Roseimicrobium gellanilyticum: one gene and its partner. The protein of the gene in region 2 interacts with the protein of the main gene of each other region in a pairwise test. Links are inferred from orthologs where the notes say so. Each region holds a gene or a part of one and is shown on either strand. Other genes may lie near its edges. The genes, in order: dnaA and dnaB.

Region 1 (6,125 bases), 240 kb from region 2 along the record:
TGAGCGCTGCCAGGACCTCGGCCCGGTTCTCCGCCACAATGCCGCGCCACAGCTCGGGGTCGCCAGCGGCCACACGGGTCGTATCCCGGAAGCCATTGCCGATGCAGGAGGCCGCATCCTTGTGGTCATGGAGGGCCGCCAGGGTCACGACGGCTGCCGCGAGGTGCGGCATGTGGCTGACGCGGGCCACGATGCGGTCATGGTCCTCCGGCGAAATCTCGCGGAGATGACACCCGACCTTTTCCCAAACGGCACGAGTGACCTGCAGGGCGGAGGCGTCTGTGAGCAAGGTGGGGGTGAGCAGGCAGCTCGCGCCCTCGAAAAGGTCAGCGCGAGATACTTCAAAGCCCGCCTTCTCCGAGCCTGCCATGGGATGGCTGCCAAGGAAATGAAGGGGGCTGGCGGCAAAAATCTGTTCCAGGGCGAAGACCACGCTCGTCTTCACACTGCCCACATCCGTGACCACGCAGCCGGGGCTCACGGGCGCCTTCACAAGCTGCCTGGCAATCGCTGCCATGTGCTCCACCGGCATGCACAGGACGATGAAATCTGCACCGGAAACGGCCTCATTCAGATCCGTGGTGGCGAGGTCGGCGATACCTGCCTTCCCCACCTGCTGGGCCGCCTCCTCACGCCGCGCCCACACGCGCAGGTGGATGCCCTCACAGCGCTCCCGCAGGGCACGCAGCAGCGAGCCTCCGAGGAGGCCGGGCGCCAGGATGGCCACACGTTCAGGAAAGCGGGAATTCACGATGGACACGCAGGGAAGGAAAGAAAAGGCGCGTTGGGATGCCAACGCGCCCGAGGGTCAAAGAAGCATCAACTCTGGTGGAGAATCAAGGCACCAGGAAGACCTTGCCCGTGCGTGGGTCGCGGACCTTCTGGCCGGGGGTGAAGTCACGCACGTCCACCATGTTCTCCGGCTTCTGGTCGGAACCGGGGGGATAGACGAAGCCTTTGCGGCCAGGGACCGGGGAGCCGTAGCTCGCCGGAGCCGTCGTGGTGGTCGTCGGCGGGGGCGGAGGCTGCGGAAGAGTTTCCGTGGTGGTGGTCGTCGTGGTCGTGGAAGGCTGCACCGAGTCCGGAGGAGGCGTGGTAGTCGTCGTCTCCGTGGTCTGGGTGGTCGTGGTGGCCGCACCAGGGGATGTCGTGCTGGCAGGCCCCTGCAGGTAACGCGACTGGCTGGAGGGCGGGTTGTCCAGCGAGTAACCGGCACCACGACGGCTTTCCGTGTCAGACGCACCGTAGGGCCAGGTGGACTCGCAGCTTGCGAAAGTCACGCAAACGGCGGCACCGAGGAAACGCAGGAGGTTGATGTGTTTCATGGGAGAAAGGGGGGTCAGGAGTTCACACGCATGGGCATGAGGACATACAGGAAGCTGCTGCCACTCTTAATCACACCCGGGCTGATTTCGTCAATGAGGTGAAGGTGTACTTCATCGCTCAGCAGATTGCGCAGGGGTGCCATGAGGAATTCCGGATTGAAGGCGACCGTCATGTCCACGCCCTTGTAGCTGATGGCCACGCTTTCACGGGCCTCACCGACGTCTGGCGAGTTGGCGACCACTTCGAGATTGTCCTTGGAAAAGTGGAGCTTCACCGAGTTCGACTTGTCGCTGAGGAGCAGCGACACACGAGCCAGCGTCCTGAGCAGGGGCTCGCGCTCGAGTGTGATACGTTCCTTGCTTTCTCCTGGAATCACCTGGCGGTAGTTCGGGTAGTTCCCTTCGATCAACTTGCTGGCGAGGAAATAGTTTCCAAGATCAAAGCCCACCTGGCCGGAAGCCACCTTCAGGGTGACCTCACCCTCGTCTCCGAGGAGGCGCTGGATCTCATTCACCGCCTTGGTCGGGATGATGATGTCACCCTCATGGCTCTGGGGAAACTCAAGCTCCTGCTCCACCATCGCGAGGCGGCGTCCGTCCGTAGCGACCATGGTCAGCATGTTGTCACGGAAGGAGCAGAGGATGCCATTCAGCACATAGCGAGTCTCGTCCGTGGAGATGGCGTAGGAAGTTTTGCGCAGGCACTCCTTGAGCACGCGCTGCTCGAGCTTGAACTCGCGGGCATCGTTGAAGGTCGGGAGCGGAGGGAACTCATCGTGGGCCAGTCCCATGAGCTTGAAGGAACTCGGGCCGCTGCGGATGTGAGCCACGTTCTTTTCGTCCACGGAGACATCGACTTCATCCGCGGGGAGCTCACGCACAATGGTGGCGAGGCGGCGGGCAGGCAGCGTGGTCGCGCCCCCCTCCTCCACCTCGGCCTTCACGGTGCCGCTGATGCCCACGTCCAAGTCCGTTGTGGCAAAAAGGAGCTCGCCCTTGCCCGCCTTGATGAGAACGTTGGACAAAATCGGCAGCGTGGTGCGTGTGCTGACGACGTGTTGCACCTGCTGGAGGGCGCTGAGATAGGCTTCCTTGCTGATCGAGAATTTCATGATCGGACTTGCGTACCTCTCTTAGCGAGAGGCCAAAATTAAGCAAGCATAATGGCGGAAATCGTCCGGCTGTCTAAAGGATTATCCTCCCGACCCACGCCACCGCACCCCATGGCTGCTAACCCGAAGAGTTTCAAGCAACGGGAGGAGTCAATTTTGACCCGTTTTGCCGGTTGAAAGCCGGGAGTGGAGGGAGGGTGGTTTGGGGGTAGCAGCCGCACGAATGTCAGCGATTGATCGAGACGCTGTGCCGAAGGCCTTGGACTGCAGCAGCCTGCTGCCGCTTTGAAGAGTCCACAGCCTGCTGTGGCGATGGTGACATGCACACGTGAGGCAACACGTCCTGAAGACTTGGCGACTTCGTCGCGGTGGAGCGTGCAGCAGGCTGCACTTGGGAAAGCGGCAGCAGGCTGCCGCAGTCCAAGGACGCTGCGCGTCACAGCGTCGGGATCTGTCGGGTATTCACGCGGGCCTCCCCCACTCCTCTCTGCTGAGGAGCAGGGTTTCATTTTTTCCGGGGCAACACCCTACACGGCCTTGCGAATCAAGTCCGTAACAGCAGCCACCTGCTGGCGGAACTCCTCACTTTCAGCAATGCGCTGGGTGATGGTTTTGCAGGCGTGGATGATGGTGCCGTGGTCTTTCCCTCCAAAGGCGTCGCCAATCTCCTTGAACGGAGACTTGGTGAGCTGGCGGGCCAGATACATGGCAATCTGGCGCGGCAGGGCGATGTTTGCCGGGCGCCGTTTGCTGTTCATGTCCGCGAGCCGGATGTCGTAGTGCTCGGCCACCACCTTCTGGATGATGTCGATGGTGATCATCCCGGTGGCAGGCTCCTCCAGGATGTCAGCCAACAGGCTGTTGAGCGTCTCCTTGGTGAGCGCAGTCTCAGTGGGCTTGCTGCGGTCCCCCGGAGAAGATGAGAGGGAAAGGTGACCCGCCACGCGCATGAGCGCGCCTTCCAGACGACGGACGTTCGTGCGGATGTTGTCCGCCAGATGCGTCAGCACCCAATCCTCCACCGGCACGGACCAGTCGCGAATCTTCTGACGCAGAATCGCCGTGCGTGTCTCCACATCGGGGGACTCGATCATGGTCGTCATCCCCCACTCAAAGCGGGAGACGAGGCGCTCTTCCAGGTTCTTGATCTCACTCGGTGCGCGGTCGCTCGTGAGGATGATCTGCTTGAAGGAATTGAACAGGTCATTGAAGGTGTGGAACACCTCCTCCTGAGTGCCCCCTTTGCCCGCGAAGAACTGGATGTCATCGATCATGAGGACATCCACCTTGCGGTACTTCTGGCGGAAGGCATTGACCTTGTGGAGGCGCACCGCCTCGATGTACTCATTCGTGAAAGCCTCGCTGGTGACATAGCGCACCACCTTGCGCGGCTTGTTCCGCAGAATCTCCTGGCCGATGGCCTGCATGAGATGGGTCTTGCCCAGACCCACGGAGCCGTGCAGGAAAAGTGGGTTGTACGTTTTTCCAGGCTTCTCCGCAACGGCACGGGCCGCGGCAAACGAGTACGAGCAGTTCGGACCCACGACGAAGGAGTCAAAGGAGAAGCGATGGTTCAGACCCGCATCCGAAAGGCTGCGCGCAAAGCGGGCCTCATCACGGAAGAGCGGCTCATCCGCGCCTGCCTCAATGACGGCAGGTGCCTCACGGCGGCGGTCCATGCTGCGGGCGGCTTCGCGAAGCTGCGGCCGCGACTCAACTGGTGTCTCGGGAACCACCATGAACTCGATCTCGCAATGTCCTCCCGCCACTTCAGCGATGGATGAAGACAACTGCTGCATGAAGTGCTCTTCGATCCAGTACTGGTGCATCAGGTTCGGCACTCGCAGCACCACTGGTGCTGGATCAAGCCGCTCGATGCTGACCTTGGAGAACCAACGATCAAAACTCAACGCACCAATCTTTCCGCTCAGATCCACAGCGGCCTTCTTCCAAGCCTTCACTTCAGGGCCAGGCTCAGGTACGCCAGGGAATTTGAGAGGGAGAAGTTCATCCTCCTCCTCGGGATCAGAATCACGACGGGACGTGCTCATGGCAAGCATTGTTGATGTCGTGAATTTCACTCCGCGGGGCTCAACTCTTTCGCTTCTGTTTCCTTCCTCACACAATCCCCGGCGGCGAAATTTTTGAAATTCATCCCTCTCGTTTAGGACTCATTCGAGAAAGTCACAAGATAATCTTCGAACATTTTGAAAACTCTTTTCAAACTTTCACCTTGCGTCAAAATTCAAAAAAAAGGCTTGCTGATTTGCTCGTGATTCCCCACGCCTTGTGCAGCCTTGCATGCAGCGCGGAATGAGGTTCCTTGAGTCATGTCCACGGCCTCCCCCACCCTTGACACGCTTGCCGAACTTTTGAAAAAACGGCTCGCGGTGATCGCTGATCATGAGCTTCGCCAACGCGATGCGGAGGCGCATCTTGCCGCGCTTCGTGGAGTCTCTGAAGCCATCGATGCAGAACATCAACGTCTGCGTTCACAGCTTGATGGACGCCTGCGCCACTTCCTGCAGCAGGCCAGTTATCAGAAGGCGCTGGAGTGGATTGAAGCTTCCAAGAGTTGATGGTCTATCGTTGATAGTTGATAGCCTGAAGAAGCTCAAGCTGGTTTGCTGCGAGCTCTGAGACTAACAGCTCTCACTCGTTGATGGCGCGGTGCACTTCACGTTGAGTGCCGACCAGATTCTGCATCCACAGCCTTCAGGCTATCAACCATCAACCATAGACCATCAACTTCCTCCGAAGAGCTCCCTCATCCTCCTCTTCCGCCACGCGAACATCATCGTGAGGTAGATGCGAAACAGCGTGATGCCAAACAGGTGGCCCAGCCAACCGCCGCGAGAGGCGTAGTGGATTTCATCCACCATTCTCGTGCGCATTTTATCCATCACTTCAAAGCGGTGGTGATGCACGAATGTTTTGAAGGGTCCCTCCATCATCTCATCCACCAACAAATGCGGTGGCTCGACGCGCTTCCACCGGCACTTCCAACACATGGGCAGGATGCCGAGCTCACGCATGCGCAACTCGATGACACCACCTTCCACGGCTCGCTCATCCGCGCGAAGCTCCACCAGTCTTGACGTCGGAGGCATGACCTTCGTCAGGTTTGCCGGATTGTTATGAAACTCAAACAACGCCTGCGGCGACGCCTCCAGGATGCACTCGGTGCGGAACGTGGGCATGGGGTGAGTGGATGCGAGGGACGGCGGGATTTACTCCCTCCTTGAAGACTTGCTACTTCCGCAAAATCTTCTCCATGACCTTCCCCTTGGCCAGCTCATCGATCAGCTTGTCCAGGTAGCGAATCTCCTGCATGGTGGGCTCTTCGATGTCCTCCACGCGGACGCCGCAGACGGTGCCCTTGATGAGGGTGCGCGAAGGGTTCAGCCGGGCCTCGCCAAAGAAAGTCTCGAAGTCTGTCTGCTTTTTCAGGTGGGTTTCCAGCTCCTTCTGGGTGTAGCCGGTCAGCCAACGGATGACTTCATCCACCTCTGCTTTCGCACGCCCCTTCTTCTCCGCCTTGGCCACGTAGAGGGGATACACGCTTGCGAAGCTGATGGTGTAGATGCGGTGCTTGGTCATGGGGCTTGCTTCCCTCCCGTGGGTCTCTGCGTCATCAGACCGAATGCCTCCAATAGTCAGAGCGAAGCACCGCCAACACCGCAAGGAG
Region 2 (6,085 bases):
CAACTTCCTCCTCCCCAAGGCCAAAGCCTACGAAGCCACCGCTGGCAACCTGCGTCATCAGGCCAATCTCCAGAAGGTCCGCGCTGAGCGCGAAGCCAAGGAACTGGAAGAAGCCGAGAAGATCGCCAGCAAGCTGAAGAAGCTCAAGATCAAGCTCACCCTCGCCACCGGCCAGGGCGGCAAGGCTTTCGGCTCCATCACCACCAAGGACATCGTGGAAGCCGTGGCTGCCAGCACCGCCAAGATCACGCTGGACCGTCACCAGCTCGAGCTTGAGAAGCCCATCAAGAGCACCGGCACCTTCGAAGTTCCCGTCAAGCTGCACGCTGGCGTGGAGTGCTTCCTGAAGGTCACCGTCGCCGCCGCTGAAGCGGGTGCCGAAGAAGGCGCCGAAGGCGAAGAAGAAGCTGCTGAGTAACACCAGTTTCAGAGCACACCTTTCAATCCCCTGCGTGAGCAATCGCGCAGGGGATTTTTGTTCCCATCGCATCGTTTCACAGAGACATCAGAACGGCATAGCGAAGGATGTCCGCTTTTTTAGCGTGAAATATTGCGCACAGCTCCGTTAACGCCACACTGCTCCCCCGCCCCATGCCACCCGAAAAAGCCTCCAACGTCACGCCATTCGACCCGAATGCAGCGCAATCAGGTGGGCAAGGATTCCAGAAAGGCGGGCAGGGATTTGGGCAGGGCAAGCCGAAGCCGCCGGTAGACATCAATGATCCCACACGCTCCCAGCCCTGGGACGCTGATGCGGAGAAGGGCGTGCTCTCGTGCTTCCTCCACGACCCCACCAACCTGCTGAACGACGCGCAGGTCAATCTCCCGGACGAGGCCTTCTACCATCCGGCGAACCAACTCCTCTACAAGGTGATGAAGGAGTTCAACAACGGCACCCGCCCTGTTGAATACATCGCTCTCACCAACTACCTGCGCGACGCAGGTCACCTCGACAAGATTGGCGGCGCCGGCATGCTTTCCGAGTTGCTGAACTTTGTGCCGACCCCCGCGCACTACGGCTACTACAAGGGCATCCTGCGCGACAAGCATCTGCTGCGCCGCATCATCCACGCCTGCACGGAGAGCGTGCAGAACGCGTACGAGTTCAACGAAGACGTGCCCGCACTGCTCGACCGCGTGGAAGAGCGTGTGATGAGCGTGCGCGATGACACCGAAAGCCGCGACACCATCAAGCCGCTGAAGCACCACGTCATGGAGGCCTTTGACTCCATCGAAGAAATGCTGAAGGACCCCGGCAAGCTCCGCGGCATCCCCACCGGCTACCGCAAGCTGGATGGCCTGAGCAACGGCCTACAGGGCGGCGAAATGTTCGTCCTCGCGGCCCGTCCTTCCATGGGCAAGACCTCGCTCGTGATGAACATGGTGGAGCACGCCGCCCTCACCAACGAGGTGCCGGTTGCCGTCTTCAGTCTGGAAATGAGCGCCGTCATGCTGGTGCGCCGTCTCATTGTGGCGCGCGCCGGTGTCTCCATGAGCCGCATCATGAATGGCATGCTCAGCCGCGAAGAGCTGCGCGCCGTGACCCGCGCGTGCTCGGACCTGCAAAAGGCCAACATCTTCATCGACGAAACTCCCGGCCTCAACATCCTGGACTTCCGCGCCAAATGCCGCCGCCTGAAAAAGCAGCATAACATCGGCATGATTGCCATCGACTACTTGCAGTTGATGACTGCACCCACGAAGAAGTCCGACAGCCGACAAAACGAAATCGCCGCCATCTCCGCCGGTATCAAGGCGGTGGCCAAGGAGCTGAATGTCCCTGTGGTGGTGCTCGCGCAGCTCAACCGCGCTGTGGAGTCACGCAAGGGCCAGCGCCCCATGCTGAGCGACCTTCGTGAGTCCGGCTCCATCGAGCAGGATGCGGACATGGTGGGCCTGCTCACCCGTGCCGACTACGCAGGCTCCAAACAGGAGGATGATTCCAAGGACCGCAAGGACGCCGAGGCCGAGGACGAGGCCAGCAAGGGCAAAGGCCTCCTCATCATCGCCAAGAACCGTAACGGCCCCACGGATGACGTACCGCTGAAGTTCATCGCTGAACTCATGCGCTTCACCGAGCGCGAGTTTGACGAGAACGAAAAGGCGGGTGGGGACTAATGGGAGACGCTGCGCCTTGGGATGTTGCACTCAGCCCCCCTCAGGGTCGCCCAACTCTTGAAGAAAATTCTCCGTTCGCGGGAACGCATGCATCCATTTTGGGTGTCTAAAGCGTTCTCCCAAACCTATTCGGAAGCGTTAATAAATGACCGCCTCCGGCAACGCAAAATCAAGGAATTGGGTGAGTTGCTCACAAGTTATTCACAACTTATCCACCGGTGAACAACCGAAGCTCAATGCGTGTGAAGTTTTCCGGTTTTTACGCCAGCATTGTTAAAAACAGGTGTGCATGGTCGTGGAACGCTCGTATTTATTGCGTGGAACAAAAAAGACACATTGATCCAACGTTTAGTCTGGCATTGTAGCGGACTTCCGCTTCATTTAGGTCAGCGGCGCAAGGGAGTTTCGCCAGGGAAACATGATCGCAATTCCCTGTTTCTGAATGAGTTTCGACTCAAATGGCATCTTCCGACTTTTGACTTTTTCTGCGAAACAAGCCCTCCTTAGTGCTTCTCGCTTCGTGTCTCCGCTGACACATGGATTCCCTTCCGTGTGACGTGACTGTCACCGGGAGAACACGGGCCGCAAGTATGAATCACCGTCATCGGGCAAATTTCATGCCATCCGAGTCTTTCAATTCCTCTCGCGAAGAAAGCCGGAAAACGTTTATGGAAAATCGCAAAACGCCGGAGTTGTTCACACTCCTCTGGACGTGTGTGGGAAGAACTCTTCCCGGCGAAAGTCACCCGCAATCGCGAACAACCCGCGTGACGAAATTGCCAGAATCGAGCGGAAACCGCCTCAGGCTCATCCCTGATCGCGAGACAGGGCCCCCTCAGCCAATGTCGAGCAATCCATCCTCGCCAATGGCGAAAAAAGGATTCCAGGCAACTTCCCAGTAGTGCCCATCCAGGTCGCGGAAGTACCCGTAATGTCCACCCCACGGCGCATCTTGCGCGGGTTTTACGATGGTGGCTCCTGCCTTCTCCGCCAGCGCCAGCACTTCTGCCACTTGGGCCTTCTCCCGGACATTGTGCGCGATGGTGATGCCCGGTGAACCTGTGGCCGCGACCGGAGTGTCCTTCGAAATATCCTCCGCCAATGCATGGAACGGATACAGGGCCAGCCGCACTCCAGCCGTGCGAAAGAAAGCCACCGGCCCACCCTCCTCGTACGTGGTGGAGAATCCCAAGCCATCTCGATAGAAACGAACGGCGCGCGGGAGGTCGGTGACGCCGAGCGTCAGGAGGGAGATGCGAGGTTCCATGAGAGAGGTTCGAGTGAGCACCTGTCCCTAGTCGGACCCGCGCGCGCTTCAATCAGCCATCCGCCTAAGTATTTATTGCGACCCTTTGCGGAAGGGCGGGTTGAAATGGGAAGCACCGCGGCCCCCGGCGGTTTCAAGACTTTCCCCAATTTCTTTTCCTGCCGCTCCGATGAAGAAGCCACCTTCCCAACATACCAATACCTACTGGCTCAGCCCTGACGGACAGCACGTGAACGGTCCCTACTCCATGACCCAAATCCTGGCCATGCATCAGGTTGCACCGCTGGCTCCGGACATGCCCATGCGCCTCGAAGGCACCGACTCCTGGGCCACGGTGGCGGACTGGCTGCCCATCGTCGTCCCGCAGTCTCCCAGGGCCCGTGCACGCGAAGCCGCAACGGCTCGCGCGCAGAACCCGGCCATTCCTCCGTGGACGCTGCTCGCAGGACTCGGCATCGCAGTTGCTGCCGTGCTCTATTACTTCTTTGTGCTGTGACGGGAGTGACATCCTCCCGCGCCAACCAAGGTATCAGACGGAAAAACCATTGATCTGCCTGGCCCGGCAGGAAAAACTGCCGGCGTGGAATTCCTGATGGTATGCCTGGGCCTGGCGATTCCGGTGCTGGTCACCGCACTCGCCCTGCGCAAAGCCGCCATACTGGTGCTGCGGGTGAAGCCATCGCTGGAGAAGGTCCTGGTCCTCACGCTGCTGATGGGAGGGGTGAGTACCGCGCTGCATTGGGGCGTGGGCCGTGTGGTGGCAGATGCCACGCAGGACTCAAATGCCATCCTGTTCTCTGCCTTTGCCATCTGGACAGGAGCAGCGGTCATTCACATCACCGTTCTCGCCTTCAGCCTGCAGATCACTCTCGCCAGCGCCATCAAGGTGTATCTGCTCATGCTGTTCGTGGTACTCGTGACGCTGTTCACGCTAGCCACCATGGCGTTCCTCCTGAGCTGGCTTTGGATGGCAGTGAAGACACCGCTATGAAGGCCAGACGGAAGTCTGGACACTTCACCCGGCCGCACCGTTTATTTGCATTCCCGCAGACCGCCTCTTAATCTGCGGCCCCTGGTACTCGGTACTCCACCCAATCACATGTCCCTCGAATCCACCCTCCAGCAGGCCGCCGCTGACGGCAAACTTCTCGAAACCTCCGTCAAGAACATCCAGTCCCTGCTGGCTGGCAGCACCAACCCCGTGTACCTCCTCAGCGTCCAGGAACTCGTGGACGCGGGAGAATGGACGGAGCTCAATGACCGCTTCTTCGCCTCGCTGAAGTTTGGCACCGGCGGCCTTCGCGGACGCACCATCGGCAAGATCATCACCAAGGCTGAGCAAGGCACCGCAGCACCTGGTGAGCGCCCCAGCTTCGCATGTGTGGGTACGAACTCGATGAACGAGTACAACGTGTCCCGTGCCACCCAGGGCCTGGCCAACTACTGCGTGAAGTACCGCAAGAACGCCGGACTCAGCGGCAAGCCTCGCATCGTCTTCGCGCATGACACGCGCCACTTCTCCACCGAGTTCGCCCGTAAGTGCGCCCAGATTGCGACCGACCTCGGCTGTGACGTCTCCCTCTTCGACGGCCCGCGCGCCACGCCGGAAATGTCCTTCGCCGTGCGTGAACTGCGCGCCGACGCGGGTGTGATGCTCACTGCCTCGCACAACCCCGCCCACGACAACGGCTACAAGGTGAACTTCGCCGATGGCGCCGGCATCATTGAGCCGCATGCCACGGGCATCATCACCGAGGTGAATGCGGTCAAGTCCGAAAGCTACACTCCTCTCCCCGATGCCGAACGCGGCACGCTTGCCCTGCTGGGTGAAGAGATGGACGAAATCTACCTCAAGCGTGTGGAGACTCTCATGCTGCAGCCGGAGCTGCTGGAGAAGGCGAAGAGCCTGAAGATTGTCTACACCGCGCTCCATGGCGCCGGTGGCGTGCTCGTGCCACGCATCCTGCGCCAGCTCGGCTTCAACCTTCTCACCGTGCCCGAGCAGGATGTCTTCGACGGACGCTTCCCCACCGTGGCCTCACCGAATCCGGAAAATGCTCCCGCGCTCGCCATGGCTGTGGCCCTCGCGGACAAGGAGAATGCGGACATCGTCATCGGCACCGACCCGGACTGCGACCGCATGGGCGTGGGCGTCCGCGCTCGCAATGGCAAGATGCAACTCCTCACCGGCAACCAGATTGGTTCGCTCATGGGTTGGTACCGCATCAAGACTATGTTCGACCTCGGCATCCTGAACGAGTCGAACAAAGATCACGCCGTGCTCATCAAGACCTTCGTCACCACCGACCTGCAGGCTGCCGTGGCCAAGGCCTACGGCATCGGCGTCATCAACACGCTCACCGGCTTCAAGTACATCAGCGCAAAGCTGGAGAAGTATGAGCAGGCTCTTCCTGCTGAGGAAAAGAAAAACTACCGCGACCTCAGCGATGCCGAAACACGTGACCTGCGCCTGAAGCACAGCAAGTTCTTCGTCTTCGGAGGTGAGGAAAGCTACGGCTACCTCGGCACCGATTTCACCCGCGACAAGGACGGCAACGGCGCCGTGGTCATGTTCGCTGAAGTCGCCGCCTACGCCGCCTCGCAAGGCCGCAAGCTCATCGACCTGCTGGATGATATCTATGCCGAGTTCGGTTACTTCCTCGAAGTGAATCACAGCAAGACCTTCGAAGGTGCGGAAGG

The links.
Region 1: the proteins of dnaB (region 2) and dnaA interact in binary tests that used the Escherichia coli proteins (3 or more experiments, as listed by UniProt). The link is inferred for Roseimicrobium gellanilyticum from one-to-one orthologs.

Annotation. Positions count from the first base shown.
Region 1 is NZ_QNRR01000004.1:422,563-428,687, reverse strand. What follows is about bases 2,227-5,120. They hold dnaA (chromosomal replication initiator protein DnaA), read right to left. Parts: upstream 4,489-5,120; coding sequence 2,965-4,488; downstream 2,227-2,964. Other genes in these bases: DES53_RS14185 (hypothetical protein), read left to right, coding at 4,768-5,016; dnaN (DNA polymerase III subunit beta), read right to left, coding at 2,227-2,437. Outside these bases: DES53_RS14205 (prephenate dehydrogenase), read right to left, coding at 1-751; DES53_RS33505 (hypothetical protein), read right to left, coding at 837-1,325; more of dnaN, read right to left, coding at 1,340-2,226; DES53_RS14180 (SRPBCC family protein), read right to left, coding at 5,182-5,637; DES53_RS14175 (DUF2200 domain-containing protein), read right to left, coding at 5,690-6,037; DES53_RS14170 (hypothetical protein), read right to left, coding at 6,072-6,125. UniProt on the Escherichia coli protein: Plays an essential in the initiation and regulation of chromosomal replication. Binds in an ATP-dependent fashion to the origin of replication (oriC) to initiate formation of the DNA replication initiation complex once per cell cycle.
Region 2 is NZ_QNRR01000004.1:177,916-184,000, reverse strand. What follows is about bases 1-2,854. They hold dnaB (replicative DNA helicase), read left to right. Parts: upstream 1-591; coding sequence 592-2,118; downstream 2,119-2,854. Other genes in these bases: rplI (50S ribosomal protein L9), read left to right, coding at 1-418. Outside these bases: DES53_RS13235 (VOC family protein), read right to left, coding at 2,954-3,385; DES53_RS13230 (hypothetical protein), read left to right, coding at 3,555-3,881; DES53_RS13225 (hypothetical protein), read left to right, coding at 3,966-4,376; DES53_RS13220 (phospho-sugar mutase), read left to right, coding at 4,485-6,085. UniProt on the Escherichia coli protein: The main replicative DNA helicase, it participates in initiation and elongation during chromosome replication. Travels ahead of the DNA replisome, separating dsDNA into templates for DNA synthesis.